DNA from 3 places in the Marinomonas sp. NPDC078689 genome. Region 3 is predicted to be linked to each of the others. Evidence: predicted binding sites of a transcription regulator. Region 3 holds the regulator's gene; each other region holds the start of a gene.

Region 1 (2,274 bases), on a different contig from region 3:
GGCTTTGGCGTTTACGCCTTCCATGACTTGTGTTGCGGCACGCAGCATCATACGTTTGAGGATAACGCCCATTTCAGCGTTATCGACCTTAGTGAGGATTTCACCCACTACCTCTTCAAACGGTACAGTGACAAATTTTACGTTCAAGCCAGAGCCGTATTTTTCCCAAAGGAAACTCGACACCTGCTTAACGCCAATTTCGTGGGCATCGCCCCCTAGATTGAAGAAACAAAAATGCGTTTTTAAGCCGCGACTCATGGTCAGATAAGAACTGACCGTGGAATCGTAACCGCCAGACATTAATGACAGCACAGAATCTTGAGAGCCAATCGGGTAACCGCCCAAGCCTTCTACGCGTTTCTCAATCATCCATACACGGTTGTCACGAATATCGATGGGCACTAATACATCAGGGTCTTTTAGACGCACGCTGTGAGCACCGGATTTTGCTTTTAGGCAACCACCAATATAACGCTCTGCTTCAACAGAACTAAAATCATGCTGCTTACCAACACGTTTAACGCGCACCGCAAACACCGCATCCTTTAGAACATCGCCATAGGAGACCAAGGCTTCATCGATAATACCGTCAAGATCCACCAGAGGAAATTCACGCACAAACTGAAAATGCGCAATACCGGCTATATTAGAGAGCGCGTCAATAAAGTCGTCACGAAGATCATCACGCTCAGACAACACCTCGATGAAATCCCAATTGCCTGCAACCACCACATCAGCATCGTGCTTTTTTAGCACTAGCTTTATGTTCTGACGAAGTTGTTTGATGAATGACTTTCGTACAGGACGACTTTTGATGGTGATTTCAGCGAAAAACTTAACAATAAATTTCATAGAGAATGCGTTGCATGCCAGGTAATTAAAAACGGGGCACATTATAAAGAAAAGCCAAAGCGGACGAAAACAATATATTCGCACCAATATGACGCAAAAAAGATTAAATCGCACCAAATAGGCACAAAACTTTTTATATTGACCTCTATTGGGGCTATGTAGGTGCGCGCTCATAGGGCGATATTTTTCTATCTTGCTGTTATATAAGGATTTAATTGAACGCCCAAACTTCTGGCACAGCTTGTGCTTAGTAATCTAGCAATAGCGCTTCACCTTGAAGCAATTTTAAATACTATGTCGGAAGAAATTTCGTTTTAATTATTTGGAGAACCAACTATGTCAAACAAGACCCTTGCTTTGATTGCAGAGCACGACGCGAAGTGGGTTGACCTTCGTTTTACCGATTTCAAAGGTAAAGAGCAGCATGTGTCTATTCCAGCTTCAACTGTAGACGAAGAGTTTTTTGAAAATGGTCAAATGTTTGACGGTTCTTCCATTGCTGGCTGGAAAGGCATCAATGAATCCGACATGATCATGATGCCTCAAGATGACACAGTAATTGTTGACCCTTTCACTGAAGAGCCTACTTTGATTGTTCGTTGTAACATCATCGAGCCTTCTACTATGCAAGGTTACGATCGCGACCCTCGCTCTGTTGCACTTCGCGCTGAAGAGTTCCTAAAAGCAACAGGCCTTGGCGACACAGCATTCTTCGGTCCTGAGCCTGAATTCTTCATCTTTGATGATGTTCGCTGGAAAACAGACATGTCTGGTTCAACAGTAGAAATCAACTCTGAAGAAGCAGCTTGGTCTTCTAACAAGAAGATTGAAGGCGGCAACATGGGTCACCGTCCTTTCGTAAAAGGCGGCTACTTCCCAGTACCACCAGTTGACTCTCACCATGACCTACGTGGCGCAATGTGTGGCGCAATGGAATCCATGGGACTAGAAATCGAAGTTCATCACCACGAAGTAGCGACGGCTGGTCAAAACGAAATCGGTGTGAAATTCAACACTCTCGTTAAGAAAGCCGATGAAGTTCAAATCCTTAAGTACTGTGTCCATAACGTGGCACACGCTTACGGCAAAACAGCGACTTTCATGCCGAAACCAATCGTTGGTGACAACGGTTCTGGTATGCATGTTCACCAATCTTTCTGGAAAGACGGCGAAAACCAATTCGCTGGTGATCAGTACGCTGGTCTATCTGATATGGCGCTTTACTACATTGGCGGTATCATCAAGCACGCTAAAGCATTGAATGCGTTCACTAACGCTTCAACTAACTCTTACAAGCGTCTTGTTCCAGGCTTCGAAGCACCAGTTATGCTAGCTTACTCAGCACGTAACCGTTCTGCTTCTATCCGTATCCCATACGTTGCAAGTCCTAAAGGCAAGCGTATTGAAGCGCGTTTCCCTGAT
Region 2 (2,274 bases), 390 kb from region 3:
CGTGTTTAATTACACCACCAACAGCGAGGCTGGAAACTTATGGAATACCCCAGCGACCTTTAACATTGAAGTGGTCGGCTTTGTTATGGATTGGATCGAAGCCCAAGGTGGTGTGTATGAAATAGAATTACGCTCTATCGCCAAAGCGGCAGCGATTTATGATGTGATTGACAGTTCAAACGGCTTCTATGGCACACCGATAGAAAACAAAGCGTTACGCAGTCGAATGAATGTGCCTTTTAATATTAAAGGCGGTGATGAAGAGGCAACCAATGCTTTTCTGATCGCCAGTTGGGAAAAGGGCATGGTTGGATTACGCACCTTAACGCCGTTTGGGGTGGGCGACTACCTAAGAGCCAGCTTATACAACGGCGTGACCGTTGAAGAGGCCCAAAAACTGGCTGACTTTATGCGTAAATTTGCTCGTAATTACGGTTAAGTACAAAGTATGTTTTTCAGGTTAATCGTCTGATGGAGGCGCTTCTTTCTTCACTCTTGCTTTCTATACCAATAGAAAGAAGTGGGGGAAGAGGCGCCTTGATGCTTTATGCCTTCGGGGGAAGCGTTGAATAGCAGCCGATACAATCGAGTGTGTCAGCCTGTATTAGACTTCCTTTTTTTACGCACCGTTTCTATGCCATGCAATGCACTGGGTGGTTTTATTTGGTGCGAATGATCATCTGCTGCTTTCTGTTTAGTAAGGTTTTCGCCTGAATTTTGATAAAAAAACCATTTAAAACATTACATTAAATTTTTTGGCACAGTGTGTGCTTTTACATTGGTTATGTTCGTACCCTTGGAAAGTCGAGCATCACAATTTGATTAAATAGAGAGCTAGGGTTCCGGTTTCGGTTTTATCGAAATGACTGGTCCGAGAGCTTTCGACCTTGAATGTTTCAAGGTTACACGGAGGGATAAAAGCCCGGGAGACCACATGGCGATATTGCCAAGGGTACTCCATGTGTAACTAAACAAACTGAAAAGGTGAATTCAATGAAACACTCTGCGAAAAAAGTAACCATTCTGCTTTGCTCCCTCCTATTATCCGCTAATGCATTAGCACAAGATCACTTTAAGGTGTGTTGGTCTATTTATGCTGGTTGGATGCCTTGGGCGTACGCTCAACAATCTGACATCATCAAAAAATGGGGTGATAAATACGGTATTGATATCGACGTTGTGCAAATGAATGACTATGTCGAATCTATGAACCAATACACAGCAGGTCAATTTGATGGCTGTACCATGGCGCAAATGGATGCGCTTACCATTCCTGCCGCTAGTGGTGTTGACAGCACGGTCTTGATCGTCGGCGATTATTCAGATGGCAACGACGCCGTTATCCTAAAGAACAAAACGGACCTAAAAGACATCAAGGGACAGAATGTTAACCTAGTGCAATTTAGTGTGTCTCATTACTTGTTAGCACGGGCTTTAGACTCGGTTGATATGAGTGAAAAAGACGTCAGCGTGATCAATACCTCAGATGCCGATATGGCCTCTATTGCCAGCACCAAAGATGTGACCTCTGTGGTGACTTGGAATCCGATTGTCAGTGAAATACTGAACATGCCTAATACTCACAACGTCTTTGATTCTTCTAAAATCCCAGGTGAGATTTTAGACACCATGATAGTCAATACCGAGACCTTAAAAGAGAACCCTGATTTTGGTAAAGCCCTAGTGGGTGCTTGGTATGAGATTATGGGATTAATGCAAGGTGACAGCGCGAACGCCAAAAGCATTCGTACTGATATGGCGAATGCGGCCGAAACCGATCTTGCCGGCTACGATGCTCAATTAGCCAAAACGCACATGTTTTATACCCCTCAAAGTGCCCTCGAGTTAACCAATAGTAAAGAATTGTTTGCCACTATGAAGCATGTGGCCGAGTTCTCATTTGAACACGGTCTACTTGGCGATGGCGCCCCAGATGCAGGGGTTGTGGGTATTCAAATGCCATCGGGTGTTTACGGAGACGAGAACAATATCAAACTTCGTTTTGATCCTACCTATATGCAAATGGCGGCAGACGGCACTCTGTAACGCATCTAAAAACCAACGACATATATGCGGTTAATGGGCTTACAAGGAAGTAAGCCCACAGCGGTGAAACGTCGTCCTGGGATCAAATTATGAAGAAACTTATCAACTATACCCCAAGCCGAAGCAACGCAATCTTATTAGGTTTACTGCCTTTTGCTTTGCTGATCGTGCTTTACATGATCAGCTCTGATGCGCGCTTGGCAATTAACCCAAGCGATAAGATATTGC
Region 3 (2,274 bases):
AGGGCGTCATTTGTTTCGGCCTCTCTTAATGTGTTTAACACTTTTTCTGATTGTGCCAGTTCAGCAATTTCCGCCAGCGTGGATAAGTGTGCGTCACATTCTTGTGGTGGCACAATTAACGCAAAAACTAAATCGATTGGTTTTCTGTCGACCGCATCAAAGTCAATGGCAGATTGCAGCGACAAAATAACGACAGCGGTGTGATTGGCGCTTTCTAGGCGACAATGAGGAATGGCAATGCCATTACCAATGCCGGTGCTGCCTAGCTTTTCGCGTCCAAGTAAAGCTTCGTAGATTGCTTCTTTGTCACAATGGAGACGATTTGCAGCCACATCGGCAACGCTTTCAAGAATGCGTTTTTTGCTCACAACGTCTTGTTTTGCAAAGACAAGGTCTGCTTTTATTAATGATTTTAATGGCATAAGAAGTAGTTGTCCGTATTAAATCAATCGTTTTCGTTCATTAGAAGGAGGAATGTTCATTGCCTCACGGTACTTTGCAACAGTTCGTCGTGCTACTTGTATGCCTTGGTCCGCTAAAATAGTGGCTAGCTTGTTGTCACTCAAGGGCTTTTTGGCGGGTTCTTCTACCACCAATTTTTTGATCATGGCTCTGATTGCTGTCGAAGAGCATTCGCCACCAGAAGCGGTATTAACGTGGCTTGAGAAGAAGTACTTCAGCTCGAAAATACCTTTTGGTGTGTGCATGTACTTTTGTGTCGTCACACGCGAAATGGTGGACTCGTGCATGCCGACTTCTTCCGCGACATCGTGAAGTACCATGGGTTTCATGGCTTCTTCACCAAGTTCAAAGAAGTCGATTTGGCGATTTACGATACAGCTGGCCACTTTGAGTAGGGTCTCGTTGCGGCTTTGTAGGCTTTTCATAAACCACTTGGCTTCTTGCAAGGAGTTTTTGATGTAGGTGACGTCTTCTGAGGTGGAGGCTGTTGCGGCCATCGCAGAATAAGTTTCGTTGATCTTGACGGGCGGTAACGCGTCGTTATTTAGCTCAACTTGCCAAACCCCATTGCACTTTTTGACAGAGACATCTGGAATAACATAATCCGTATCATCGGCATCAATAATAGAGCCTGGTCGTGGGTTGAGTTGTTGAATCAGATCGACCACTTCCTTCAATGACTCTTCTTTGAGCTTTGTTTTGCGACTTAATTGAGCAAAATCACGGTTGCCTAGTAAAGCCAGATGGTTATCGACTAGGTTGTAGGTACTCTTATAAAGAGGGTGGTCGCGAAAGGCTTCTAATTGCACTAATAGGCAATCGCGTAAGTCGGTTGAACAGGCGCCAGCAGGATCAAAGCGTTGTAGTCTGTGTTGCACTGCCATGACTTCGTCGAGCTCAAGATCTTCAAGTTCGCTGGTTAGCGATTCCCAAATATCTTCAGGCGTAATACTGAGATAGCCGTCTGATTGCACGCATTCAATGATGGCGTAAGCGATTTCAATGTCGCGATCTGACATGTGCGTTAGGTTAAGTTGCCAGATCAAGTGATCTTGAATGCTTTCAGCAGGGGCGTTGCGACTTTCGTAGTCACTGTCGCCTTCATAATTATTGCTGGAGCCGACGCTTGCTGCGGCAGAATTTTGGTAAGTATCGTCCCAATTGCTGTCAATGGAGAGCTCTGCTGGAATACTGTCGGTCCACTCGGACTCAACGCGGGCTTCTTCACTGGCGTTCGCCTCGGTTTTTTTACTGGCTGCCTCTTCCTGTTCTCTCGTTGGCGCTTCTGAATGGGAAAAATCTTCATCATCAATTTCTAAAAGCGGATTGGATTCTAGAAACTCATGGATTTCCTGTTTCAGGTCTAACGTAGAAAGCTGCAGCAACCGAATGGCTTGTTGCAGCTGGGGAGTCATGGTCAGTTGTTGACCGATTTTTAATTGCAGAGACTGCTTCATAAAGAAACACTTCTAATAAGAGGAAATTGGAACGAGTTATGCATACTACTCCCTTTCGGCTGCAAAGATAAGAGGCTATAGACGGAAGTCGTCCCCTAAATAAACCTTTTTTACTTGCTCATTGTTGATCACGGTATCAGCATCACCTGAGGCGATTATTTTCCCATTGCCTACGATATAGGCTTTGTCGCAAATGTCTAATGTTTCGCGTACGTTGTGATCGGTAATCAAAACACCAATGCCGCTTTCTTGCAGGTGTTTTATGATCAGTTTAATGTCGCCAACCGAGATGGGGTCAACCCCAGCAAAAGGTTCATCCAATAGGATGAACTTGGGGTTCATGGCAAGCGCACGC

The links. Region 3 encodes sigma-54, which starts transcription at its own class of promoters, with help from an activator protein. Its sites were predicted from a motif close to TGGCACNNNNNTTGCTNT; they were not measured.
Region 1: glnA (glutamate--ammonia ligase) is a predicted target of sigma-54. The motif match lies at 1,085-1,102, and genes of this name have one in related genera.
Region 2: ACIGBN_RS05290 (putative urea ABC transporter substrate-binding protein) is a predicted target of sigma-54. The motif match lies at 757-774, and genes of this name have one in related genera.

Annotation. Positions count from the first base shown of each region.
Region 1 covers NZ_JBITUJ010000007.1:54,500-56,773, forward strand. Annotated here, with positions in the region: gene thiI (tRNA uracil 4-sulfurtransferase ThiI) at 1-852, opposite strand, end outside; gene glnA (glutamate--ammonia ligase) at 1,189-2,274, shown strand, end outside.
Region 2 covers NZ_JBITUJ010000002.1:470,208-472,481, reverse strand. Annotated here, with positions in the region: gene serC (3-phosphoserine/phosphohydroxythreonine transaminase) at 1-439, shown strand, start outside; guanidine-I (ykkC/yxkD leader) riboswitch at 824-931, shown strand; gene ACIGBN_RS05290 (putative urea ABC transporter substrate-binding protein) at 994-2,046, shown strand; gene ACIGBN_RS05285 (ABC transporter permease) at 2,136-2,274, shown strand, end outside.
Region 3 covers NZ_JBITUJ010000002.1:81,436-83,709, reverse strand. Annotated here, with positions in the region: gene ACIGBN_RS03545 (PTS sugar transporter subunit IIA) at 1-422, opposite strand, end outside; gene ACIGBN_RS03540 (RNA polymerase factor sigma-54) at 441-1,919, opposite strand; gene lptB (LPS export ABC transporter ATP-binding protein) at 1,995-2,274, opposite strand, start outside.